One region of the Fictibacillus sp. Mic-4 genome, then DNA from elsewhere that is predicted to be linked to it. Evidence: riboswitches for the same ligand, from Rfam matches in the RefSeq annotation. Region 1 holds a riboswitch; each other region holds the start of a gene.
The links. Region 1 has a riboswitch for lysine ahead of WD019_RS04440 (aspartate kinase). Riboswitches for the same ligand answer to the same signal wherever they lie in the genome.
Positions count from the first base shown of each region.

Region 2: linked by a shared signal. The riboswitch ahead of WD019_RS20315 (amino acid permease) and the one ahead of WD019_RS04440 (aspartate kinase) in region 1 are both predicted to bind lysine.
Region 3: linked by a shared signal. The riboswitch ahead of lysA (diaminopimelate decarboxylase) and the one ahead of WD019_RS04440 (aspartate kinase) in region 1 are both predicted to bind lysine.

Region 1 covers NZ_JBBHZM010000003.1:135,958-140,251, forward strand. Annotated here, with positions in the region: gene uvrC (excinuclease ABC subunit UvrC) at 284-2,059, shown strand; lysine riboswitch at 2,131-2,322, shown strand; gene WD019_RS04440 (aspartate kinase) at 2,462-3,700, shown strand; gene bioD (dethiobiotin synthase) at 3,821-4,294, shown strand, end outside.
Region 2 covers NZ_JBBHZM010000057.1:1,088-5,381, forward strand. Annotated here, with positions in the region: gene WD019_RS20305 (amidase) at 1-445, opposite strand, end outside; gene WD019_RS20310 (phosphodiester glycosidase family protein) at 579-2,186, opposite strand; lysine riboswitch at 2,375-2,563, shown strand; gene WD019_RS20315 (amino acid permease) at 2,663-4,123, shown strand; gene WD019_RS20320 (saccharopine dehydrogenase family protein) at 4,217-4,294, opposite strand, start outside.
Region 3 covers NZ_JBBHZM010000005.1:3,219-7,512, reverse strand. Annotated here, with positions in the region: gene WD019_RS05685 (stage V sporulation protein AE) at 1-493, shown strand, start outside; gene WD019_RS05680 (spore germination protein) at 450-1,922, shown strand; lysine riboswitch at 1,989-2,167, shown strand; gene lysA (diaminopimelate decarboxylase) at 2,273-3,595, shown strand; gene WD019_RS05670 (peptidylprolyl isomerase) at 3,690-4,127, shown strand; gene WD019_RS05665 (DUF309 domain-containing protein) at 4,169-4,294, opposite strand, start outside.

The sequences.
Region 1 (4,294 bases):
ATTGAGGCCGTTCCTCTTCCAGCAGCTGTATGGTTCGAACATGGAAACAATGCCTATCATTTTATTCTAATACAATACTTTGCACTTATTTGGTTATGATGAGTTAGTGCATTTTAGCCAAAAAAATCTATCAATTTAAAGATCAATTTTTAGTTGAGGTATTCAGTAAAGTTTGGCGATCATCTTATGGGATAATCGCCTCTTTCTGTTTTCCATAACTGCAAGAACGGGTGTTTCGTGCTATGATGGAGGGTAGAGAAGAAAGAAGAAAGGAGGGCGTAGCGTGAATACGATTAAAGAAAAGCTCGCTATTTTGCCGGCACAACCGGGCTGTTACTTGATGAAAGATCAATTTGGCCAAATCATTTATGTCGGCAAGGCAAAAGTATTGAAAAATCGTGTCCGCTCCTACTTTACTGGAACTCACGACGGGAAGACACAACGGCTTGTAAGTGAAATTAAAGATTTTGAATACATTGTAACCTCTTCGGAAATTGAAGCCCTTCTGTTAGAAATGAACTTAATCAAGAAGCATGACCCGAAATACAATGTTATGCTCAAAGACGATAAAAGCTATCCTTATTTAAAAATTACCGCGGAAAAACATCCCCGCCTTTTGTATACGCGCAAAGTGAAAAAAGACGGCGGGAAATATTTTGGGCCGTTTGTCAATGCCGGGGCGGCTCAAGAAACGAAAAAACTGCTCGACCGGCTTTTTCCGCTGCGGAAATGCAACACCATCCCTGATCGTGTTTGTCTCTATTACCATATTGGGCAATGCTTAGCTCCTTGCGTGAATGAAGTAAGCAAGGAAGAAAACGCGCAAATGGTGGAAGGAATTAGTAAATTTCTTGGCGGCGGGTATAAGGAAGTGAAAGAAGAGCTGACGGAAAAAATGCTTGCTGCATCCGAACAATTAAACTTTGAGCGTGCAAAAGAATTAAGGGATCAAATTCATCACATTGAAGCTGTTATGGAAAAACAAAAGATGATGACGGCTGATCTCATTGACCGTGATGTATTTGGATATACATTTGATAAAGGCTGGATGTGTGTACAAGTATTTTTTATCCGTCAGGGAAAACTGATCGCACGTGATGTTTCACTTTTTCCATTTTACGGGGAAGCCGATGAAGATGTTGTTACCTTTATTGGTCAATTTTATTTACAAAAAAATTATCCGCTACCAAAAGAAATTTTGTTGCCGGCTGAAATTGATGGCGAATTAGTAAAAGAATTGCTTGGTATAAAGGTGATTCAACCAAAAAGAGGCCAAAAAAAAGAACTTGTCGAGTTGGCGACAAAAAATGCAAAACTTGCTTTAGAGGAAAAATTTGCCCTTATTGAAAGGGATGAAGACCGAACAATTCGTGCGATCCAAAACCTTGGAAAACAGATGAACATCGCTCCGCCATATCGGATCGAGGCCTTTGATAATTCAAACATTCACGGAACGAACCCTGTATCGGCAATGATCGTCTTTACGGATGGGAAACCAAATAAAAGAGAATACCGGAAATACAAAATTAAAACGGTTGAAGGTCCGGATGACTATGCATCCATGCGTGAGGTCATTCGAAGACGGTATTCAAGAATGTTAAAAGAAAATGGCCCATTACCTGATTTAATCATTATCGACGGAGGGAAAGGGCAAATCGCAGCAGCGCAAGATGTTCTTGAAAATGAGCTGAACTTGTTCATTCCGGTAGCAGGGTTGGCCAAAGACGATAAACACCGCACCTCGCAATTGTGGATGGGCGATCCCCTGAAATTTATTCCATTGCCCCGGAATAGCCAGGAATTTTATTTATTGCAGCGCATTCAGGACGAAGTTCACCGTTTTGCGATATCATTCCATCGCCAGGTTCGAGCAAAGGGAATGTTTTCTTCAAGTCTTGACAATATTCCCGGGGTTGGCGAAAAGCGTAAAAAAGCATTATTGAAACACTTCGGCTCGATTAAAAAAATGAAAGAAGCGAGCATAGAAGAGATTCAGGCTGCGGGAATACCGGGGCCGATAGCAAAAACAATTTATGAGGCGTTAAAAAAAGATTCATAAAATGAATTGAAATTTGGATATAAGTTTGCTAAACTATAACCAATTTAATATATGTGCCATGCTTCAATTGAAGTGATGGTAGAGGAGCAAAAACCAACAGTATCCCATTTGAAGAGTAAGGAGCTCTTATGATAGTGGGGGAAAGGGGATTTTTGCCGAAGTTTGATGAAACTCCTTCGTTCATCAGGCTGGACCTGTATCTGAATAAGTGCAGGGCTGTCATGCATCCTTACCCAAAGGGTGTATGGAGAACTATCTCACATGAGGGGAAACAAAACTGGCTTACTGTTGCATATTCAAGCAACAATAAGGTTTTTTCCTTATTGTTGCTTTTTGTTTTCTCTAAAGAGATCGATTGGTAAAAAATACGGAAAGTAAGAGCGGGAAGAGAGGATGAAAGTAATGGCAGTAATGGTGCAAAAGTTTGGAGGAACAAGTGTAGGCAGTGTAGAACGCATTCAAAATGTTGCCAATCGCGTCATTCAAACAGTAGAAGAAGGTCACAGTGTTGTCGTTGTCGTTTCAGCAATGGGCAAAACGACGGATACACTCGTTCGTTTGGCGGGGGAAATTTCACAAAAGCCTTCGCAAAGAGAAATGGATATGCTCTTATCAACGGGTGAGCAAGTAACGATTGCCCTTCTTTCGATGGCGCTTCAAGAAAAAGGGTATGAAGCAGTATCATTAACAGGATGGCAGGCAGGTATTGAAACAGAGAAAGTTTTTGGAAATGCGCGAATACGTAACATTCATACGGATCGAATTTGCCGTTTATTGGAGGAAGGTAAAATTGTCATCGTTGCCGGCTTTCAGGGAGTTGTTTCGGGACCGGATGAAATAACGACACTTGGAAGAGGCGGATCGGATACGACGGCTGTCGCATTAGCTGCTGCATTGAAAGCCGAGAAATGCGATATATTTACTGATGTAACAGGGGTGTTTACAACAGACCCAAGAGTCATTGACGGGGCGAGAAAACTGGAATCGATCTCATATGATGAAATGCTTGAAATGGCTAATCTAGGTGCAGGGGTATTGCATCCAAGAGCGGTGGAATTTGCGAAAAATTATGGTGTAAAACTGGAAGTACGTTCAAGTTTATCGATGGAAAGCGGAACGATTGTTGAGGAGGAATGTACGGTGGAAAATCAATTGGTCGTAAGAGGTCTTGCATTTGAAGGAAATGTGACAAAAGTAACGGTGGAAGGCTTGCCGAACGAGTTAACAACTCTTTCACATTTGTTCACAATGCTTGCGGAAAACGGGATTAATGTTGATATCATTATTCAAAATGTGAACGAGAATGAATCGATGAATATTTCATTTTCGATCGATTCAAATGTATTGGACAATACGATTTCCGTTTTGGAAACTAATCGTCACAGGCTTGGTTTTGAATCGATTGTTCACGAGGATCAGCTTGCTAAAGTGTCGATTGTTGGATCAGGCATGATTTCCAATCCTGGAGTCGCCGCAAAAATGTTTAAATCATTGGCTGATCAAGGCATTATGATTAAGATGGTAAGCACTTCTGAAATTAAAGTATCGACAATTGTTGACCAGGAATTCATGATTAAAGCAATTGAAACATTACACGACGTTTTTGAATTAGATGCGAGAGAGCCTGTAGCTCACAAATAAAGTCCGGTGACCACCGGACTTTTTATTGTACCTATTGTTAACCTTATTGTTTTATAAGTTGACAATAGTCCTTTTTTTCTTTACGATAGTTTAAGAATATACTAGAAAGGAGCCTACGGAATGACTAACGCTCTTTTTATCACGGGAGTTGACACAGGCGTTGGAAAAACAGTTGTTACGGCCTATTTAACGGCTTTAATTCAAAAAGAAGGGATGAAAGCCGTTCCTTTTAAACCGATACAAAGCGGTGGAATCGAACACGCCGGGAAGCTTATTGCCGAAGACGTTCAATTTTATAAACAGTTGGCGGCATTGCCGTATTCCCAGGAAGAATTATGTACATATTGCTTAAAAGATGCCGTTTCGCCGCACTTAGCGGCAAATCGTTCAAAAATTGAGATCGACCGCAAACGGATAATCGAACAGTTCCATCAACTGCAAAAGGAAAATGATTTTGTATTCGTTGAAGGAGCGGGGGGTCTTGTCGTTCCACTTGCTGAAGATCGAAAGGGTGTCTATATGACTGCCGACCTGATCTGCGATTTACGGTTGCCGTTATTGATCGTCACTCATCCGGAGCTTGGAACGATTAAT
Region 2 (4,294 bases), on a different contig from region 1:
TCGTCATATTTTCGGTCATAAAGTTCGCCCATTCCGTCATGTTTGTTTTTCCAAGAATGACCGCACCTGCTTCACGAAGCTTTTTTACAATGAATGCATCTCGTGCAGCATAGGCATTTTTTAAGGCGAGAGACCCGGCACTTGTATGCATTTTATCATTCGTATCGATATTGTCTTTAATAAGAACGGGTATCCCGTGAAGCGGGCTTCTCGCCCCCTTTCGTTTTCTTTCTTCATCCAACGCTTCGGCGATATGTATGCTATCTGGATTCAACTCAAGAATCGTGTTAAGGCCTGGACCTTGCCCATCATAAAGGGATATCCGTTCCATATACATGCAGACCAATTCTTTTGATGTTAAATTTCCATTCTGAAACGCTTCTTGAATATTGTTGATCGTTGTTTCCTCAAGTTGAAATATTTTCGGCAATAATGGATTCATCATCAACACCTCTTTAATATTGGAAATAATTGAATTTTCTTTTTTATCGTACCATTAAAAATGCTACTTTAATAGCTTATTTAAATAAAAAATCCCATTGGGTAAAGTTACTCAATGGGATAAATGAATAGAATATTTATTTAGGCAATATCGTAATCGAATCACCGACCGGCCGTTCACCCGCGGCATCTGACGGATGAGAAATGAGCTTTCCGCCAACTGCCATAGCGGTTGATCCTCCACCGTCCAAATTTAATGCCTCTTTAGCTCCTAATGCTTTCATTATTTTTGCACTTTCTTTAAAACTGGTCCCTACACTTCGCTCCGGATTCCTTCCATCAACAGTGACTAACAATATATTTCCATTTGCTTTGATACCGGCCATCGTCCGTGGGTGACGTGTGATCCCGAAATGGTAGAAAAATTCTTCATTGGCATGAAAGCCTTCCTGTTCCGCATTAACAAAAATTTCCCCATTTTTCAACAAACGGGGCCCGCCATTGACAATGTTTGCTCCTTTTCCTGCGGCATATGGTTTGCCATCAACATAAAGGTAGTGTTTAGTAGTTAGCCTCATTCCTCGTTTGGCATGTTTTTTCAACCATAGGGCCGCTTCATTCGTTCCTGCTATTACAGACCCATTGAACGGGATCGGCCCCCCTCGTTGTTCTCTGACCTCAACGACATTTCCTTCAGCATTCAATACGGCTTCAACACCTTTGCCCTCTGGTGTACTCCTCCCAAATATCGGATCGAACTCGATGAGTTCACTGTCATCCTTACAAGTAAAATCATGCATGGGAAGCTGTGTCGGAAGATCGCCGCCAACGCCCCCGCAGCTTCGAATAAATCCAGGTTGCCTGTTCATCCCGTCCAGTTCTCTTTTCGCTCCATCTGATGATTGAATGCTCAAATGAGTAGACACTTTTGAAATTGATGCGTTATTCTTAGCATTCGGTAAAATAAAGCTTGTGCGGGAGTTAACGGCTTCGCTTACAAGTTGTCCTTTATGGACTGAAATTCCCGCCAGGTCGCCTGGAGTCCCGTCTTTGGCATCCATCACAAAATAGCCGCCGTTGGTCGCCGCTATCGATTGTGTTCGCTTCGCCATACTTGAAACGGTTTCTTTTCCTTCAACCTTGTCCATTGCCAGAGAAGTTGAAATAGTGCCTTTAAATCGGTGGCGATCAATCTCTATTACATGAATGGACCACAGGCCGGTTGTCCTTGGACTATCAAATCCAGTGTATGTAACTTTTGCATTTAAAAAGCCGTCAGACTTTAATTTTTTATTTAAATTGTTAGCTTCCTTTTCCGCCGGGAACTTGCCGACTCGAACTAAATAGCCTAATTTGTGATGTTTCACATCGTTGGTTGAATCATTTTTAATCGTATGTAAATAAGTGTCATACCCTTTGTTTTTTAAGTCTTCAATCATCATAGCCGCATCCGTTTTTTTATTGAAAAAGCCAATGTCCACCGTATAATATTCGTTGTTCGATTTCTTGCCTCTTTCAATGGAAATGAACGTAACACCTTCAGTGAGCTGTTTAATTACTCGCTTTTCCGGGAGTCCGGATTTTCCGAGGGGGAGCTCTTTAATATGCCGTGTTGTGGGTGCTTCATTCATTTTCGCCAGAGTTATTGAAGGATTTAAAGATGAAGGAATAGATATAGAAGCAATGGCGGAAGCAAAAGTTAATGAAAAAATTGTACTTTTTATTCTTTTTGGACTCACTTTCATTTTTCGTTCTCCCTTCATTTTGCTTACTTTATGCTATCGCATGTTTATTAATTCACAATGAAAACAATGTAAAACATTGTTAATTCCATACAAGAAGTATTCTTTAGAAAACTATTGTCTGATCATGTCGAATCATTTATAATAAAAATGTCTTATTAAATGAATACAGATTAAAATCCTCATCAATCCGATGAGGTAGAGGTCGCGGCTTTTATGAGTAAGAGGGACGAGATGCAGAGAACGTCAATGACTCCATCTGAAAGGAAAAGCTGCCGAAGTTTAAGTCCATCTCTGGGGGCTTAAGCTGGGGCTGTTTCCGAATAGGAACAGAACTGCCGCGTTTGTAATCCAATCAAACGTGGTGCGCTATCTTACGGAAGGTGCATGATTCGGGTAGATTAGACAACCGTCGATTCCTTTCGGCGGTTTTTTTATTTCCCACTCCTTCCAAATAAACGAAAGAGGAGTGTTATTTTATGCAAAGCGCAGCAAGAAATCTGGCAGATCATCCAACTGCCAGCGAAAAAACAGAATTAAAACGGAATTTGAAGTCACGGCATTTAACAATGATTTCACTCGGGGGGACGATTGGTACGGGGTTATTCCTCGCAAGCGGAGGCGCGATTCACTCGGCCGGTCCTGGAGGAGCTCTTCTCGCGTATATTGCGATAGGAATTATGGTTTATTTCTTAATGACAAGCCTTGCGGAAATGGCAGCATACATGCCGGTTGCCGGTTCTTTCAGCACATATGCAACAAAATTTGTCGATCCTTCTCTCGGGTTTGCATTAGGGTGGAATTATTGGTATAACTGGGCAATTACCATAGCTGCTGAATTATCGGCTGTTACGATGATCATGAAGTTCTGGTTTCCGCATAGCCCCTCTCTTCTCTGGAGCGGTCTCTTTTTAGTTATTATGTTTTTATTAAACTTTTTATCCGTTAAAGGGTTTGGAGAAGCGGAATATTGGTTTTCGATCATAAAAGTAATTACTGTGATCGTCTTTTTAATCGTTGGTTTCCTTATGATTTTTGGAATTATGAACGGAGATGCGATCGGGTTTAAAAACTTCACCGTAGGAGATGCGCCGTTTCACGGTGGATTCATGGCAACTCTCGGCATATTTATGGCGGCAGGATTTTCATTCCAAGGAACGGAGCTGCTTGGCGTAGCTGCCGGTGAAAGTGACGACCCCCGTCAAAATATCCCGCGGGCTGTTCGTCAAGTGTTCTGGCGTATTTTGTTGTTTTATGTATTGGCCATTTTCGTTATTAGCTTATTAATCCCTTATACAAATGGCAACCTCGCCAACAGCGATGTAACAGTAAGCCCCTTTACGCTCGTGTTTGATAAAGCGGGAATTGCTTTCGCTGCTTCTGTTATGAATGCGGTTATTTTAACGGCGGTTTTATCTGCGGGAAACTCCGGGATGTATGCTTCAACCCGGATGCTCTGGGATTTGGCCCGGGAAGGAAAAGCGCCCAAGTTTCTTGCTAAATTAAACAACCGCGGTGTTCCGGTCAATGCATTGATCGTTACTTCACTCGTAGGTTGCGTGGCATTTTTAGCATCGTTATTTGGCGACGGGGTTGTTTATACATGGTTGTTAAACGCTTCCGGCATGTCTGGATTTATCGCCTGGCTCGGGATTGCGATCAGCCATTACAGATTCCGGAAAGCGTATGTCGCCCGGGGACTCGATATAAATGCATTGCCATATAAAGCAAAGTGGTTCCCGTTCGGTCCATTATTCGCTTTTGCGCTTTGTCTCGTTGTCATTTTAGGTCAAAACTATTCCGCCTTTATGGGTGGTTCAATTGATTGGTACAGTGTACTTGTTTCCTATATCGGATTGCCGCTATTCATTATCGTTTGGCTTGGATATAAATTCGTTAAAAAAACTAAAGTCGTTCCACTTGATCAATGTGAATTTTAAATCGAAAGCCCGTTAATGCCCAATTGACAGGGTCAAGCGCAGAGAACACCACCCGTTATCATGATCACGGGTGGTGTTATTTCATTTTTATTTTCAAGCCATCAAAATTGGACTCGTTTTCTTTATCACATACCATTCCATGCCTCTTGCCTTTAAGCGCTTAAGAAAAGG
Region 3 (4,294 bases), on a different contig from region 1:
CAATCCGACCAGAATTACGGGGGGAGAATTGATCCGTTTTATTCAAGAGACTCCGTATGACCCTGTGCTTGTCTTATTTGATGATTGTGGACAAAAAGGGGAGGGGCCAGGCGAGCGAGCGATGCGTGACATTTGCCGCCACCCACAAATAGAAGTTCTCGGTGCGGTCGCCGTGGCTTCGAAAACCCATTATGCCGAATGGACAAAGGTAGATTTCAGTATCGATCGTTATGGTAATTTAACCGAATACGGAATTGATAAAAGCGGTTTGCCCGATTTAGAAATGGGAAGAATTAACGGAGACACCGTATATATTCTCGATGAATTAGATTTGCCTATTGTCATCGGTGTTGGCGATATAGGTAAAATGGCCGGGTATGATTCAGTAGAAAAAGGAGCACCGATCACGACCCAGGCAATCCAAATGATATTAGAAAGGAGTGGCGTAAGTGGCACAAAAGAAAGCAAAAATACCAATCAGCAAGAAAATTGAAGAAAATGAAGAACTGTTGAAAAAACGGCTCGGAATAGGGGAAACCTTTGATGTCGGCGTTCGCAAATTGCTTTTGCTGAAAACAAAAGTGCAGCTCTATTATTGCAACGGGCTTTGCGATACGACTTATATCATTCAAATTATGAGGGAATTTATGCTAATGAACAACCAGCATAAAAGTCCCCATAGTGTAAAAGAGGTCATACATAATCATATTACTCATGAACAAGTAGAACTGACGGATAATATGGATGAAGCGGTTGATCGATTGCTCTCCGGATTAATCCTTATTTTTGTAGATGGCGAGGATGAAGTATTTATTGTTGATGTCCGTAGTTACCCTGGTAGGAATCCGGAAGAACCGGATACAGAAAAAGTTGTCAGGGGGTCAAGGGACGGGTACACCGAAAATATTATCATCAATACAGCATTAACGAGAAGAAGGCTAAGAGATGAAAGGCTTCGAAATGAAATTGTACAGGTTGGGGAACGGTCAAAAACGGATATTTGTATTTCCTATTTAAAAGATGTTGCAGATCCCGGATTAATAAAATTGATTAAAAAAGAAATAAGCACAATTAGCATCGACGGTATTCCAATGGCGGACAAGACGATTGAAGAATATCTTGTCAAGCAAGGATTCAATCCATTTCCAATGGCCCGTTATACTGAACGTCCCGACGTTGCCGTTCAGCACCTTTTAGAAGGGCACGTGCTTGTGATGGTTGATACGTCCCCAAGCGTTTTAATCACCCCGACGACTTATTTTCACCATGTTCAGCACGCGGAGGAGTTCCGTCAAACTCCGCTGACCGGGGCATTTGAAAGATGGTTTCGTTTTATCGGCATCCTTGCTGCCATCATGCTTGTTCCACTCTGGTATTTATATGTGCAGGATCCGCATTTGCTTCCAAAAGGCCTGGAATTTATCGGTCCAAACAAACACGGCCATTTGCCGATCTTTCTTCAGTTATTATTAGCTGAAGTCGGAATTCATTTATTGCGGCTTGCGGCCATCCATACTCCAAATGCCCTTGCTACTTCCATGGGATTAGTTGCGGCAGTGCTCATTGGACAAATCGCCATCAGTGTCGGAGTTTTCGTTCCTGAAGTCATTTTATACAGTTCTGTTTCAGCCATCGGAACGTTTGTCACTCCAAGTGTGGAATTAGGATTGGCGAATGATCTTTTTCGGATATTGCTGCTTTTACTTGTCGCGATTTTCCACGTTCCGGGCTATGTTATTGGCTTGACGCTGTTTATTATTTTTATTGCGAATATGAAAAATTTAAATACACCGTATTTATGGCCGTTTATGCCATTTAACGCGAAGGCGCTGCTTACAATTATTATGCGGGTGGCCGTACCGATGACAAAAATGAGGCCAAGTATTTTACATCCGCAAAATCCGAAAAGAACATCAAATTAAGCCTTGCACAATTAGGGGAATGTATGTTAAAGTTTTTCATAATAATTAAATATGCCTCATTCTTCGCAATGGGGTAGAGGCGCAAAGCGAATGAGTACGATTATGAAGTGAATGGACACGATGAAGTAATCGGAAAGGTCAATTTGCCGAAGTGTAAAATGGGTCCATGCCATTTTATGCTGGGTCGTTGTCAAATAGGCAACGGACTGTCACTACAAATTACGTAGTGGAGAGCTATTCCGACAATGAGGGTACGGGTTCAAGACAGTTAATGTACCTTTTTTGGCATTAGCTGTCTTTTCATTTTTCGTCGGATTGAATCTCTATATTTTCGGAGAGGAGATTGGTCAATGTTTTTACATGGAACAAGTTTGATTAATGAAAAAGGGCATTTAACGATTGGGTCAGTAGATACAATTGAATTGGCAAAAAAATACGGTACGCCTTTATATATATATGATGTTGCGCTAATAAGACAGAGGGCAAGAGCGTTTAAAGAAGCTTTCCAGGTTCATGGCGTTACAGCGCAAGTGGCGTATGCAAGCAAAGCGTTTTCTTGCATTGCGATGGTTCAACTAATGGAAGAAGAAGGGCTTAGCCTTGACGTTGTATCCGGTGGAGAACTTTATACAGCGATCCATGCGGGATTCCCGACGGAAAAAATCCATTTTCATGGCAACAATAAAAGTTATGCAGAATTGGAGTTTGCGTTAAAAGAGAATATCGGCTGTTTTGTTGTCGATAATTTTCACGAACTATCGATGCTCCATGAGCTTTGTGAAAGATATGATAAGAAGACGCAAATTTTGCTCAGAGTGACCCCGGGCATTGAAGCACATACCCATGAATATATTTTAACTGGACAGGAAGATTCGAAATTTGGCTTTGATTTGCAAAATGGACAGGCAGAAGAAGCGATGCTATATGCTCTAAAACACTCAAAACGCCTTCATCTGGCAGGAATTCATTGCCATATTGGCTCGCAAATCTTTGAAACGACAGGATTTGTTTTAGCGATTGAAAAATTATTTGACTATTTGGCCCGCTGGCATAGTCAGCACTCTTACTTTCCGGAAGTGCTTAATTTAGGTGGCGGATTCGGCATACGATATACGTCTGAAGACCAACCGCTTGAGCCGCGTGTGTATATCGATGCGATGGTTCAAGAAGTGAAAAAGCATACAAAAAAATTAGGGGCAGAATGTCCGGAAATATGGATCGAACCAGGAAGATCGCTTGTCGGGGACGCCGGAACGACAATTTATTCCATCGGTTCGCAAAAGGACATTCCGGAAGTCCGCCATTACGTCTCAGTCGATGGAGGAATGAGCGACAATATTCGTCCGGCGTTATATCAGGCTCGTTATGAAGCTATGGTTGCAAATAAAGCGTTTGCCCCATACACGAAGACCGTCTCAATCGCTGGAAAGTGCTGTGAATCAGGTGATATGCTCATTTGGGATTTGAAATTGCCTGAAGTGGAAGCAAATGATATTTTAGCTGTTTTTTGCACGGGCGCATACGGTTATTCGATGGCCAACAATTACAATCGACTGCCAAGACCGGCTGTTGTTTTTGTAGAAAACGGAGAAGAACAGATCGTCGTCAAACGAGAAACATATGAAAACATTATCCAGCAAGATGTTCCTTTAAGAAAAGGTGCGCTTGTTTAAAGTTAAAAAAGAGACAATAGATGTTGTCTCTTTTTTGCCTTTGGCTATTTTATGGTATGATAGAGAAGATCTATTACAAAGGAGAGATGTAATTATGGCTAAAAAAGGATACATACTAATGCTTGATGGAGATAAAATCGAATTCGAATTATTTCCTAACGAAGCACCGGGGACGGTCGCCAATTTTGAGAAATTAGCAAATGAAGGATTCTACAATGGTCTTACTTTCCACCGCGTGATTCCGGGCTTTGTAAGTCAAGGTGGTTGCCCTCACGGAACAGGAACTGGCGGACCGGGTTATACAATTAAATGCGAAACAGAAGGAAATCCGCACAAACATGTTCCAGGCGCTCTTTCTATGGCTCATGCAGGAAAAGATACCGGGGGAAGCCAATTTTTCATCGTTCATGAAGCTCAACCTCATTTAAACGGCGTTCATACCGTTTTTGGCCAGGTGACTTCAGGAATGGACACGGTGCTAAACATGAGAAACGGCGATACAATGGAGAAAGTCGTCGTATTTGATGAGTAAAAGTGAGAAGAGGATACCCTGAAATCAGGATATCCTCTTTTTTAGGGTATTCTCCTGTCTGCTTTTTGTTTTTTCTGCTTTAGCCTTTCTTCAATCACATCTGTACGGTCTCTTAGCTTATGTTTATGGATAATGTATTTATTATTGAAATCACTTTCAGAGCCCCA